One region of the Butyrivibrio sp. FC2001 genome, then DNA from elsewhere that is predicted to be linked to it. Evidence: riboswitches for the same ligand, from Rfam matches in the RefSeq annotation. Region 1 holds a riboswitch; the other holds the start of a gene.
What was found. A riboswitch is a leader RNA that binds a small molecule or an ion and turns the genes downstream of it on or off. The one in region 1 is predicted to bind FMN.
Positions count from the first base shown of each region.

Region 2: it holds a riboswitch for FMN, as region 1 does, so the genes downstream of both, G601_RS21510 (ECF transporter S component) here and ribD (bifunctional diaminohydroxyphosphoribosylaminopyrimidine deaminase/5-amino-6-(5-phosphoribosylamino)uracil reductase RibD) in region 1, are expected to answer to the same signal.

Region 1 covers NZ_AUJH01000013.1:42,568-49,944, reverse strand. The annotation lists gene G601_RS0107255 (ABC transporter ATP-binding protein) at 1-772, opposite strand, end outside; gene G601_RS0107250 (hypothetical protein) at 808-978, opposite strand; gene ribH (6,7-dimethyl-8-ribityllumazine synthase) at 1,064-1,531, opposite strand; gene G601_RS0107240 (bifunctional 3,4-dihydroxy-2-butanone-4-phosphate synthase/GTP cyclohydrolase II) at 1,630-2,823, opposite strand; gene ribE (riboflavin synthase) at 2,795-3,430, opposite strand; gene ribD (bifunctional diaminohydroxyphosphoribosylaminopyrimidine deaminase/5-amino-6-(5-phosphoribosylamino)uracil reductase RibD) at 3,415-4,644, opposite strand; FMN riboswitch at 5,039-5,153, opposite strand; gene G601_RS0107215 (hypothetical protein) at 5,911-6,714, opposite strand; gene G601_RS0107210 (O-acetyl-ADP-ribose deacetylase) at 6,826-7,338, opposite strand.
Region 2 covers NZ_AUJH01000003.1:439,379-446,755, reverse strand. The annotation lists gene tsaD (tRNA (adenosine(37)-N6)-threonylcarbamoyltransferase complex transferase subunit TsaD) at 1-651, opposite strand, end outside; gene G601_RS0101905 (DUF6715 family protein) at 716-1,306, opposite strand; gene G601_RS0101900 (ribonuclease Z) at 1,336-2,262, opposite strand; gene tsaB (tRNA (adenosine(37)-N6)-threonylcarbamoyltransferase complex dimerization subunit type 1 TsaB) at 2,255-3,502, opposite strand; gene tsaE (tRNA (adenosine(37)-N6)-threonylcarbamoyltransferase complex ATPase subunit type 1 TsaE) at 3,506-3,946, opposite strand; FMN riboswitch at 4,040-4,168, shown strand; gene G601_RS21510 (ECF transporter S component) at 4,278-5,045, shown strand; gene G601_RS0101880 (HD-GYP domain-containing protein) at 5,182-6,258, shown strand; gene G601_RS0101875 (UDP-N-acetylglucosamine 1-carboxyvinyltransferase) at 6,311-7,377, opposite strand, start outside.

The DNA.
Region 1 (7,377 bases):
TGGTCCCGAGGGACGATATGAATTCCACAGATGGATGAAAAATGCCGCTTAATTTAAGGGCCTGGAGCATTGCGCGGATGTGCTCAAAGTTCTGAACATCCACTTTTCCCGACTCATATTCCTCACGGCCGAAGGACTGGATTTCCTGAATACCTGAAAAGTTGTCTTGAAGCTTTCCGTTAAGCTCGCCCATCTTTTTCTGAGAAGCTCTGAAGTACGGGCGGACCTTTTTTGAGAAGATAACACCTGACAGAAGAATAAGCGGAATAGGCATGCAGGTGATAAGCGCCAGCTTGAAATTGATGGTAAGAAGCACCACAAGAACACCAACGAAGGTCACGATGTTGGTGATGGTCTCGGGAATGATGTGAGCGTAGAGAAGCTCGAAATCCCTGGTGTCATTGACCACGCGGCTCATGAGGTCACCGGTCTGCTTGTCGTGAAAAAATCCCAGATGCATGCGCTCGACCTTGTCATAGACCTTGGTTCGCATATCTCCAACCAGATACCACGCCGCCTTATGTGCCAGGTAATTACTAAGGAATCTGAAAAGGATACGCAAAAGATACAGCACCACAAGACCTGCTGTCAGAACGCCGATTTTCCGAAGTCCCGCATCATCAACGCCTCTTTCCACAATTCCAGTCATGGACGAGAGCAGCTTTGGCGCAATAAGGTTCACCGCCGTGAGCATCAGTGTAGATAAAATCGCAATAACATACAGTGTTCTATACCGGATTGCCTCCCGGCTGAGCCTCCAAAGCATTTTCATAGCCTCTCCTCCAAGTAAACTTTTATAGGCACTTTTTACACGATCGTATACTGCATGAGCTCATACTTCAGCTGCGTTCCCTCTGCAATCCCCTCAGGTAAAAGAGCACGCGCTACGAGCTTAAGATCATCAGATTCAATATCGGTTCTACGCAAATTCGCGTAATCACCTTCGATACTTTCTACTACATAAAACCAAGTTTCCATAAGTAACCTTCCTTTCTTTTATGTAATTATAAGTCCAGCGCTGCTCCATCGCCATAGCAGGATGAATAATTCCCTCTAAATATTCTCAGGCTCCGATCTGTCTGATGACGTTCACCATCTCGATAGCACCCTGACCACACTCAAAGCCCTTGTTACCTGCCTTTGTGCCTGCGCGCTCGATTGCCTGCTCGATCGTGTCAGTTGTAAGAACGCCGAACATCACGGGAAGTCCTTCATTTAAGCTGACCTGCGCGATTCCCTTTGACACCTCAGCGCATACATAATCGTAATGTGAGGTTGAACCACGGATAACTGCTCCAAGGCAGATGATTGCATCATACTTTCCGCTCTTTGCCATTTTTGATGCCACCAGCGGAATCTCAAAAGCGCCGGGAACCCAGGCCACATCTATATCATCCTCATTAACGTTCTCTCTTGTGAGTGCGTCCACTGCGCCTCCAAGAAGCTTTGAAGTGATGAACTCGTTGAACCTTGCAGCAACAATTCCCACCTTGATTCCCTCTGATACTAACTTTCCTTCGAATGTTTTCATGATCAAAACTCCTCCTGTTGTTTTTTTATTTTGAATTTATTTTTTATGCCTTTTATTTCGGGCTTCGCCCATATCTTTTCTTTATGAAAATTGCCCCATCACACTCTCAAGAGATGCCCCATTCTGGCTCTCTTTGTCTGAAGGTAAAACAGGTCAAACACATTGGCCTCTATTTCGATAGGCACTCTCTTATTTATGGATATCCCGTAGTCCTTAAGCTGATACACCTTGTCCGGATTATTGGTCAGTAAATTAAGTGACTTCACTCCAATCTCCCTTAAAATCTGGGCTCCCACGTAGTACTCTCTGAGGTCTCCGGGGAATCCCAAAGCGATGTTGGCATCAAGAGTATCCATTCCTTCCTCCTGAAGCTTGTATGCCTTCAGCTTATTCACAAGACCGATGCCTCTTCCTTCCTGCCTCATGTATAGAAGAATTCCTCTGCCCTCTTCCTCGATCATCTTCATGGCTGCCTCAAGCTGCTGACCGCAGTCGCATCTCATGGAACCAAACACATCTCCTGTGAGGCACTCAGAATGAACTCTGCAAAGCACATCCTCGCCATCCCCGATGTCGCCCTTAACAAGTGCCACATGGTGCTCTCCGGTGATCTTGTTTACATAGCAGTGAGCCATGAATTCACCGTACTTTGTGGGCATCTTCGCAATTGAAGAACACTCAACTATAGTGTCAAAAATCTTGCGGTATTCCTTGAGCTCCTCAATTGTGATCATCACGAGATCATTTTCAGAAGCGAATTTCTCAAGCTCTTTTCGTCTCATCATGGAGCCGTCCTCTGCCATGATCTCACAACAGAGTCCGCACTCCTTAAGGCCTGCAAGCCTCATAAGATCAACTGTCGCCTCGGTGTGACCGCCCCTTACCAGCACTCCGCCTTCCTTTGCAACAAGCGGAAACATGTGCCCCGGTCTTCTAAAATCCGCAGCAGTGGCATCTTCCGAAACCACCATTCTTGCAGTCAGGCCACGCTCCTTCGCTGAGATTCCAGTGGTGGTATCCTTATGATCGATAGATACTGTAAACGCAGTCTCATGGTTGTCGGTGTTCACCTTTGTCATAGGATAAAACTGCAGCCTCTCAGCATATTCACTGCTCATAGGCATGCAGATAAGTCCCTTCGCCTTGCTCGCCATGAAGTTCACATTTTCCGTTGTCGCAAACTCCGCTGCACAAATAAGATCCCCCTCGTTTTCCCTGTCCTCATCATCCACGACGAGGATCAGCTTACCCCTTTTCAGCTCTTCAATAGCTTCCTCGACTAATCTTTTCATAAACGCTCTCCCTTCCCTTATCATCCTTCACAAACATTTTTATATATTTTCCGATCATGTCGGTCTCGATGTTTACAACCTGGCCTGCCCTTTTCCCCCTTAGGATCGTGGCATCAAGCGTGTGCGGAATAATCGAAACCGCAAAGCTCGAAGTAGTCACCCTGGCAACCGTGAGGCTGATTCCGTCAATCGCAACGGAGCCCTTCATCACGATTCCCTCAAGGAGCTCTGAGCCTACGCTGATCTCGTACCACTTCGCATTGCCATCATCGAACACTGACTTAATTCTTCCCGTGCCGTCGATGTGACCGCTGACGATGTGCCCGCCAAACCTGCCATTTGCAGCCATGGCCCTCTCCAGATTGACCTCCTCGCCAACTCGAAGCTGCCCAAGGCTGGACCTCATAAAGGTCTCATTCATCACATCAACTGTGAACCCCCCTGATGAAAAGCTGACAACCGTAAGGCACACCCCATTCACAGCGATGCTGTCACCTATATGAACATCCTCAAGAACCTTCGTTGCTCCTATCACCAGGTGGCTCTCTTTACTGTCCCTTTTAAGGGACTGCACTTTCCCTATCTCTTCAATTATGCCTGTAAACATAGCGCCTCCATTCCTGGCTGCAATTCACCACCGCTAATGTTCATGGCTTCATCCCCATAGATCACCTCATTCTCTATGAAAATATCACCGTCAAACATTTCCACCTTAATGGGGTTAAGCTTCACAGCCTCATCAATGTTCTCGATTCCTCTACCTCCAACCGGTGACTTCGCGCACCCTCCGAAAATCTTTGGCGCCATGTAAATCTGAACCTCATCAACTATCTGCGCCTTCATGGCACTGAAATTCAGCTCTCCACCGCCTTCAAGAAGAATGCTGTCTATACCTATTTCGCCAAGTATTATCATGAGCTTTTTAAGATCAACCTTTCCGTTAAAAGCATCAACCTTTACAACCTCACAGCCCTTGTCCTCAAACATTTTTATCTTTTCAGCATCATCGGAAACCGTAGCGATTATGGTTCTGATATCCTTTGCAGTACGCACCACTCTTGCATCGGGCGGTGTGCACAGATTGCTGTCACAGATGATTCTTATGGGGTTCATGGGTTCTCTGGATTCCCTGTCGCAAATGTTCCCCTTTTCTTTTGATGCACTATCTATTGAGGTACTTCCTTCTGCAAACTCCGACAATCTCACATCCAGCATGGGATCATCTACTATCACTGTCCCGACTCCCACCATGATGCCCATCATGGCGTGTCTTGTTCTATGCACATTTTCCCTGGAACTTGTGCCGGTTATCCACTTTGACTGGCCGGTCACCGTCGCAATTTTCCCATCGGATGTCATGGCATATTTCATTGTTACAAAAGGGATTTTTTCAGAAATATATTTAATAAAAATCTTGTTCAGTTTTCGGCATTCCTCCTCCAAGACTCCCACGGTTACTTCGATTCCGTGTTCCTCCAGGATTCGCACCCCATTGCCTGCAACCACAGGATTTACGTCCAGCATCCCCACAACAACTCTTTTAATTCCGCTCTCTATGATGGCCTCGGTGCAGGGAGGAGTTTTCCCGTAATGACAGCACGGCTCCAAGGTCACATATATCGTGGCGCCCTCCGCACTCTCGGTGCAGTTCTTCAGCGCATTCCTCTCAGCATGAAGCTGCCCGTACTTTTCATGGTAGCCCTCGCCGATTATTCTTCCATCTTTCACAATCACCGCACCCACCATGGGATTGGGATTCGTGTACCCCCGTCCCCTGACGGCCAGTTCCAACGCCCGCCTCATATACATTTCATCGTTCATACCTTCATTCCCCTTTACTTCTTCGCATATCTCCCCGCTGTCCGCTTCATTTCCGGATAAAAATCCATAGCGGAACCTTTTCCTTTTATAAGCCTTCAGAAGGTATTTCTAAATCGAGTAGGCTGACTCCTACTCGATTTCGCACACGAACATTCCGCACTTCGTGCTCCATGTTCTTACAACCGGCAAATGAATTTGTATGCAAGCATCCATTCGCTTGCCGGTCTTGTGCAACAAAAGAAAAAGTCCTGAACATTACTATTCAGGACATTCACGTTACTCTCTGCATTTATAGGACATTCATCCAGCCCATCACCGCCGTTTCGAAAATTTCCGGTGATATAAAAATCCCTGAGAACATAAATATTCTCAGGGACAAACATGCTAAAAAGTATCACATCTTCTTCCATCCAGACTATACTGTCGGCCCCGGAATCTCACCGGATCATGCCTTTCGGCTCGCGGGCTTTACCGCCGGTAGGGAATCGCACCCTGCCCTGAAGATAGCTTATTCAATTAAGTGCAATTTAAAAGCATTAAATCGCTTGTGTCAACGAAACTCTATTATTTTTCCCCCCACATGTTTATACCATAAATTGGTGTGTTTTTCAGTCTATTGCTCTCTTTTGTGCTCTATTGACGTAACGCTTCACGGATAACAGAATACATTTCTGAACCCCTTTACGCCAGAATTCTTTCTTACCGGAAGGTTGACTGAACTTTTCAGCCCCTATCAGCTTTCCCACACTTCTAGCTTTTCTCCCCCGCATACTTTTTTCAGTCAGAAATCTTGTTGAAAGAGGTATCGGCGTACTACAAACGTAATTCCGTTAATTTTCTTATTCAAGCGTTACACCTATTTCACAAATATTTCCCCTACTGGGCGAACGCTCCCTCATAATCTCAACTTGATTTACGTCTGTTCATCCAAAATAGTCCCTATCGGATGAACACTCCCCAACTATTACCCTCCCCAACAACAAATTTCAGCCAACAACCATATATCATCCTGCTCCCATCAACAAATCCCTCCACCACACAAAAAAGCAACAAGAAAGAATGTCGCTTGCGACATTCTCGCGCCGAGCGCGGTTGCTGAAGGCAACATATTCCTATCGCGCGAGTGCGCATCCATAGCGGAGCGCTTTTTATGATATAGGAATTTCGGAGAAATTTCCTATATCATTAAAAAGCGGCAGCCCTACGGCTACCGCTCACCATTACTAACGAATATTCCCAACAAATATTCCAATATTACATCCCGCCTCAAATCTTCGGCATATTCTCCAACACAAATCTCAGCACATTATTCTCGTACATATACTTCAAAATATTATTCTGGGTGACCATGGCCACCATAAGTTTGCCAAATCCGGTCTGGGCCACAGCTGACACAAGAAGAAGTGCAACAAACACATAGAGAACACCCTCGGCGAATCCCCACAGAATGCCAAGGTTATCGATGTCGGAGCGCTTATGGTCTGACAGGAAGCTCTTGATGAACATTCCTGCAAAGGCAGCCAGTAGCTTAATTAAGATATAACCGATGACAACTGAAATCAAATAAATTACATAGTCTACAATGATAGCCTTAGCCTGATCCCTGACAATAGACGGCAACTTAACCCCATCACCCAGCTTCAGACTATCACTAAGCTTTTCAATATCACTACCCTCACCGAAGATCATATCCTTCACCTTATCGGCATCAAGCTCCTCGCCAAGAGCCATCTTCTCATACTCCTTCAACAGCTCTTCACTTCCCTCAATACCCTTAAGAGAATCATTAAGAAGTCCCGACTCCGCAACCATACCGCTGATCTTGTCAGAGATAAATCCAACTGCGATCACGTCCACATAAGGATCAACTGCCTCTTCAACCTTAGCTCGTACCTCTTCATGCTCACCAAGCTTATCGGATACACGCACCGTGGCTGTCGGCAGAAGAATAATCACCATCGCCCAGGTCATAATGCCGTACAATATTCCGTACAGTCCTCTGTCCCTTCCGCGAAGAGCGGTAAGCAAAATCAAAACCACAAATCCAATTACCAAACCATTTAATCCCATACTTTTCATTCCCTCTACAAACTTAATACATAACAACATTCCGGCATGCTCTCACAAGCATACACATTCACACATCATCCCTATTGGAGTCCCCACACTCCGGATGATTTCTCATCCCAGCTCGGCTGCAACCGTCTGATAGATAAGATAATCCTCTTCTGAAAAATTGACGATGGTTATCTCCATCTCATAATCCGGATTAGCCTCAAGCCATTCACTAACTGTTTCAAGCGCGATCTTTGCAGCATCCTTCTTGGGATAACCGTATACTCCCGTTGAAATTCCCGGAAAAGCTATGCTGTGAAGATCATTTGCCTTCGCAAGCTCCAGGCTGTTCCAGTAGCAGTTTCTAAGATCCTGCGCATCGGAAGCGCGACCACTATATATCGGACCCACGGTGTGAATGACATGCTTCGCAGGAAGCTTGTACCCTGCCGTAATCTTAGCTTCACCGGTTCTGCATCCGTTCAGAGTTCTGCACTCTGCTAGAAGCTCAGGACCTGCTGCCCTGTGAATGCATCCGTCAACTCCGCCACCGCCCAACAGACTTGAGTTAGCCGCATTAACTATTGCATCAACTGCCAGCTTTGTAATATCTCCAGCATGATATTTTAATGAACTCATTTTCCCACCTCCATAACGCCTTTATTATCCTATCAAATC
Region 2 (7,377 bases), on a different contig from region 1:
AGCCCTGGGAAAATTAATGGCGTCAGGATTACCTTCTCTTGCGGCAGCGTCTACCTTGGGCCCGCCGGGATAACCAAGACCTATAGCTCTTGCCACTTTATCAAAGGCTTCTCCCGCTGCATCGTCACGAGTCTGTCCGATAATATCGTATTCACCGTAATCCTTAACATATACAAGGTGAGAATGTCCGCCCGATGCGACAAGACACATGAAAGGCGGTTCAAGACTTTTATCTTCTATGAAATTAGCACAGATGTGGCCTTCAATATGATGCACCCCTACCAGTGGCTTTCCTGTTACAAAGCTAAGAGCCTTCGCCTCGGAAACGCCGACAAGAAGTGCTCCCACCAGGCCGGGGCCATAGGTTACAGCTATTGCATCTATGTCCTCAAGCTTTAGACCAGCCTCTGAAAGTGCAGCTCTGACGCACCCATTGATTTTTTCAACATGCTTTCTTGATGCAATTTCAGGAACGACTCCTCCGTATATTGTGTGAAGCGCAATCTGAGAGGATATTATATTAGATAATACCTCTCTTCCGTTTCGCACAACTGCGGCAGCCGTCTCATCACAGCTGCTTTCTATTGCAAGGATTGTAATATCCTTGTCAGTAGAAACGCTTTCCTTTTCTTCTTCATTTTTAATCGACATAAAGATTACGCCGTCCTCTTCGGTACGGCGCTCAATCTTTTCAGCATTCTTTTCATTCATAGTTTTATTCTTCCGTGCCTGTTGCTTCTGTTACTGTCCATCCCATTATTTTCCAAAGACCCTCTGTGTCTTTACGAAGTACGAATAAGTAATTATAAGATACAGTGTGTGTACCATGTCTTAAATTGATCTTAGCGACAACGTTAGCTATTTCCTCACCATTGTCGCGTTTCTCCTGTAGGTCAGAAGTAAGCACTTCATATTTGGTGATGGAGTAATCTTCTTTCTTTTTCTGATTAACCTCATCCTTAAGCCCGGTGGGCCAGTTATTTTGTGCTGCAAGAAATTCCGAATCAAAAATACCCGCCAATACCGACGCCATTTTATCGAATTCCTCATCACTGTATTGCTGCTTGTACATAACCTTCATGGTACGAGCATAAAGATCCACCACTGTCGGAGGTGTCTTGGGGTAATTCTTTGTAAGGTCTATTGTGGTAATTTTCTGAACCTCTGTAAGCTCTGTTTCTTCTGTAGTTGTATTGGTATTACTGCCTCTCCTTGTAAATATCAAAAAGACGCCTAGTACAACAACTGCAGCCAGAACCATCAGTATGACAGATCTAATAATACCGCCCTTCGTAGACTCGTTCATTGTGCCTCCTCATAAAAAAGTACAATAATTTATGAATCTTCCTCAAACCTTAACGTCACAGCCTTGCCATCTTTTGCTGCAACTGTATTACTAAAAATCTTTTTTGCCTCAGGCAGATATTCCTTGGGATTAACAAGGGACGGGCTGTAATGTGTAAGCCACATTTCCTTTACCCCTGCTTTCTTCGCAAGTTCCGCTGCCTCATATATTGTCATATGCCTGTTTTCTTTAGCCTTCTGCAATTTTTCAGGCTCGCCGTACATTCCTTCACATATGAAAAGATCTGACCCTTCAGCATTTTTTATAATTCCGTCTGTAGGTCTTGAATCTGTAACATATGTAAGATGCAGTCCTTTTCTGTCTTCACCCAATACCATGTCAGGGGTGAAGGTTCTTCCGTCATCAGTATGGATGATCTCCCCCTTCTGGAGCGGATTCCAGTATTTCTGTTCTATTCCATTGGCTCTTGCAGCTTCAACATTGAATTTACCTGTTCTTGCAAGCTGCATTGAATAGCCGTAGCATGTGATATTGTGATTTACCTTAAAGGCTTTGATCTTAAACTCAGGCATTCCCGGCAGTGTGAGTTCGTCCTCATCTCCGGAAATCTCGTGGAACTCGATCTGAAAAGGAAGCTCTGGCGCAATGGTCCGGAGTGCCTTCACTACCCTCTCAAGTCCTTTGGGGCCTACCATTAAAAGCGGCTCTGTTCTCTCAGCATTTCCCATGGTCAAAAGCATTCCGGGAAGTCCTGAAATATGATCCGCATGGTAGTGGGTAAAGCATATCATGTCGATGGGCTTGGGACTCCATCCCCTTTTTTTCATGGCGATCTGCGTGCCCTCACCACAATCTATAAGCATGCTTTTACCGTTATAACGCACCATAAGTGCCGTAAGATATCTGTTCGGAAGCGGCATCATGCCACCCGTTCCAAGTAGACATACATCAATCATTCGTACTATTTCTCTTCCAATATATTATTGCATCTTCCTTTGGACCATCGTAAAATCCGGGTCTTGCACCCTCATTTACAAATCCAAGTTTCTCATATAATCCTCTTGCTGCAACATTTCCGGCTCTTACTTCGAGCGTGAAATCGCCGCATCCGATTGCCCTTCCTCTAAGAAGGAGCTTTTCAAGCATATCGTAGGCTATGCCTCTTCCTCTGCACTCTGAAGCTACGGATACATTGGTAATTTCGCCTTCTCCTGAAATATTGCGAACACCGCATAATCCTACTACATTTCCTGCTTTTTCCGCAACAAGATAAACAGTATCGTCAAGAACGCTGGCTTCAAGGAGCTGTTTCTCGCTCCAGGCCTCGCTTCCAAGACTGACTGCTTCAAGCTGTGCAGCTGCAGTTATATCCTCAGCCTTGAGGTCTCTTATATAAATAGAATCATTTCCTTTTTTATTTTTCTTATCTGTCTTATTCTCAGATGCCTTCTGCGCATCCCCGCCGGCCTTCTTCTCAGCGGCCTCTCGCTCTGCCTGTGATGCCCTTAAGTATTCGGGTGAAAAGCTGTCTGCATCCACAGTTTTTCCGTCACGTAAATATATCTGTGCAAGAGCAGCAAGTGCTGAAGCCCTTTGCCTGTTCATGTGAGCAGGCGCTACTATATAGTTCACCTTCAAAAGCTTCTCAAGCTTATCTCTGTATACCGGTATTCCATCGCCAAGAAGGACAACCGTTTTTCCTATATTATTGAGCTCCTCTGCAATATCCTCTACAGCCATCGCTGCCTGAGCCTTGATTGTCTTCATTGAAAAGTATGTTTCAAAATGTTTCTCATCTTCCTTTTCCGGAACAAAGGTGTAGATTCCTGTATAAACCTGGCTTCTTCTGGCGTCCATCATGGGGCATATCACATTTTCACTTCCATAAAACTGATACGCCATGGCATCAAGAGTCGGCACCGCTACAAGAGGCTTGTCCATTGCAAGACAGAGTCCCTTGGCAGTTGCACAGCCTATGCGAAGGCCTGTGAAAGAACCCGGGCCTGCTGAAACAGCAACAGCATCTATTGTGTTAAGGTCAAGTGCTATTCTCTTCTTAATCTCCTCCATCATAGGAAGAAGAAGCTCTGAATGTGTAATCTTGTGCTGGATTGAAAACTCGGAGAGAAGTCTGTCGTCCTCCATAACGGCGACGCTGCATACAAGACCGGATGTATCAAGTGCAAGAATTTTCATATTTTATCTATTATCTATCGTCTCAAGTGTGATGCGGCGATAGTCTGTTCCTTTCTTCAGATCTTTCTCAATGCATATCTCCGTGTATTTTTCAGGGAGAATATCTTCTATAAGATTGGCCCATTCAATAAAGCACAGTCCCTGTCCATAGAAATAGTCCTCATATCCTATTTCATCCATCTCACTGACATCACCAATTCTGTAAACGTCAAAGTGATAAAAAGGGATTCGTCCCTCATCATAAACCTGAAGTATTGTAAAGGTAGGGCTGTTGACAGGTCCCTCTATTCCAAGTCCTGCAGCTACTCCCTGTGTCAGGACGGTTTTGCCCACGCCAAGATCTCCTATCAGTGTATAAACTGATCCGGGCGCAGCGGTCTCTCCTATTCTTTTTCCGAACTCGAAGGTTTCCTCCGATGAATTTGTTTCTAATATTGTACTCATATAATCAGAATATTCCAGCGTCTGAAAAAAAGCAAGTCGGACAGGAAAAGGTATTGACGCCGACTACATCTGTTATATAATGGGACTAGTAAAAATAATCTTCGGGGCAGGGTGTAATTCCCTACCGGCGGTGACTGTTATCAGAAGTCCGCGAACCGCTTCGGCGGCCGATTTGGTGAAATTCCAAAACCGACAGTATAGTCTGGATGATAGAAGATGCGTTTTATTTCTATTCCCGAATCAGCATCTATGTTGGTTCGTTTTTTATTTCAAGATAGAGCGCGCGTAGTCTAGTCATTATCCTCCCCGACATAATCAGGAGGAAAACACCATGAAAAACAATTTATTAGCTTCAATTGCAGAAAATACCGTTCTCGTATCGATTTTCATTCTGTTAATTGTCACTATGTTCGTAGCAGCAAGACTGGCAGAGAACTATGTTGCCAAAAAGACCGGTGAGGAAAATCCAGGATTGAGCACCAGAAAAATGGTTATCATCGGTATCTTCTCTGCTATATCTGCAGTGCTGATGCTCTTTGAAATTCCGATGCCCTTTGCTCCAAGCTTTTACAAGCTTGACCTCTCAGATCTCCCTGCAGTGATCGGTGGTTTCGCATTCGGCCCTATGACAGGCGTTATGATCGAGTTTATCAAAATCCTTTTAAACCTTATCATTAACGGAACACAGACAGCATTTATCGGAGAGCTTGCAAACTTTGTAGTAGGCTGCAGCTATGTACTTCCCGCTTCAATCATTTATATCTTCAAAAAGAACCGCCAGACAGCATTTATTTCATGTCTTACAGCAACAATGATAATCACAATCGTAGGAAGCTCACTTAATGCATTCTATCTTCTTCCTGCATTTGCAAAGCTCTATGGCATGCCACTTGATGCTTTGATTGGTATGGGAACAGCTATCAATCCTGCAATCAGCAACATGTTTACATTTGTTCTTTTCGCAGTTGCTCCCATAAACCTCTTAAAGGGCGGCGTATTAAGTACTATCACAATTCTCGTATACAAAAAGATCAGTCCTATTCTTAAAAACACAACAATCGTATCAACCAGAAAAGCAGAGACTGAATCTGAAGCATGATTATATAGCCGTTTATAATTTGTTTATCGTTTTTTTATAGCATGAAAATGGCGCCTTTCTTGACTTTTACATTAGTGAACCATAAGATTAATTTGTATCTATATTCACTGATGACTGTCAAAGAGGCGCCTTCTTTATGAAAAGATTGATTACTAAAAAACTGGTTCCTGGCATGATCTTGTCGGACAATGTGTATGCGCATGATAATAATCAGCTTATATTGCCCAAGGGTTGCGTGCTGGATAACCAGGCCATTACTAAATTATCTTTTTATTCCGTATTGAATGTTCTTGTTGAAGACCCTCCGGAAGAGATGGTCTCCCCACAGGACAACAGCCGTTCTTATGCAGCAAGACTGCGTCAAACCCAAGAATTCAAAGAATTTAAAAAAGACTTCGAAGACTGCGCCTCAAAATTCAAGGCAGGTATCGGAGATCTCATAAACGACAAGGAGCATTTTGATATCGATTCTATCATATCTCCTATTTATGATCTGGTTCGCAAGGGGAACAGTTCATCCAATCTGTTTGATATGCTCCACAGCCTGAGAACTTATGATGACGCCACCTATGTTCATTGTATAAGCGTTGCCATGATATGCAATATTCTGGGCCAGTGGCTAAAAATGAGTGACGATGATATTATGATTCTCACAGAGGCAGGTCTCCTTCACGATATCGGAAAACTGCTTATTCCAAATGAGATCATTACAAAACCGTCAGGGCTTAGTTCCGATGAATACTCAGTAGTTCAGACTCATCCCGCTCAGGGGTATATGATCCTTACAGACCTTGATCTTAGTGATCACGTAAAAAACGCTGCGCTTATGCACCACGAGCGCTGCGATGGTACTGGATATCCCGCACACCTGAAAGGCCCTCAGATAGATTTCTTTGCAAAGTGCGTATCTATTGCGGATGTATATGATGCCATGACCTCAGCAAGAGTGTACAGAGATCCTCTTTGTCCGTTTATTGCAATTGAGATGTTTGAATCTGAGGGATTGCAGAAGTACGACACAAATGCCATCATGACCTTCCTTCAGAATATTGTTAATACGTATCTGCTCAACAGGGTAAGATTAAATGACGGCAGGGAAGGCGAGATTATTTTCATAAACAGGGATCATCTGTCCAAACCTACGATTAAGATCGACAACGATTATCTGGATCTGTCTCAGCACTCGAATCTGTATATCGAGGAAATTTTGTAATAAAAATAGTATTATAGTATAGAAAAAACGCCGCAACTCTGCGGCGTTTTAATTATGCAAATCTAAGCTTGAACTTCTGAAGCTCTTTATCTGTATCAACCTTCTGGATCTGAGCACCAAGCTCACGAAGCTTCATATCGAGGTCCTCGTAACCTCTCTCGATGTATCTGATGTCCTCTACAGTAGTAAAGCCCTCAGCTGTAAGTCCGGCAATAACAAGTGCAGCTCCGGCACGAAGATCAGGTGCAGCAACCTCTGCTCCAGTATACTGATCAACGCCTTCAATAATAGCTGTACTTCCTTCAACCTTGATATTGGCTCCCATTCTGGTAAGCTCATCAACGTATTTAAAACGATTCTCGAAAAGAGACTCTGTAACAAGACTGATTCCACTTGCAAGTCCCAGAACAACTGTAATCTGAGGCTGCATATCCGTAGGATATCCGGGATATGGCAGTGTCTTAACGTGAACACTCTTAGTACGCTTGGTAGCTACTACTCTTACCGCATCATCAGATTCAAGAACCTGACATCCCATCTCGATAAGCTTAGCACTAATAGACTCTAAGTGCTTAGGGATGACATTCTTGATTGTAACATCACCCTTAGTAGCTGCTGCAGCCATCATGAATGTTCCGGCCTCAATCTGGTCAGGGATAATTGTGTACTCTGTACCATGAAGCTTCTCAACACCCTTAATTCTGATAATATCAGTACCGGCACCCTTGATATCAGCACCCATACTGTTAAGGAAGTTGGCAAGATCAACTACATGAGGCTCCTTAGCGGCATTCTCGATAATAGTCTTACCTTCTGCCATTGATGCAGCCATCATAATATTGATAGTCGCACCAACACTGGCTATATCAAGATAAATATGATTAGCTACAAGCTTATCAGCATGCGCATTTATCATGCCGTGCTCGATAGCTACGTTAGCTCCAAGTGCAGTGAAGCCCTTGATATGCTGATCGATAGGTCTAAGACCTATATTACAGCCACCAGGCAACACAACCTGAGCATTCTTGTATTTTCCAAGAAATGCTCCAAGCATATAGTATGATGCCCTTATTTTCTTAATGAATTCATTTTCAATTCTAAAAGAACTAACCTGAGATG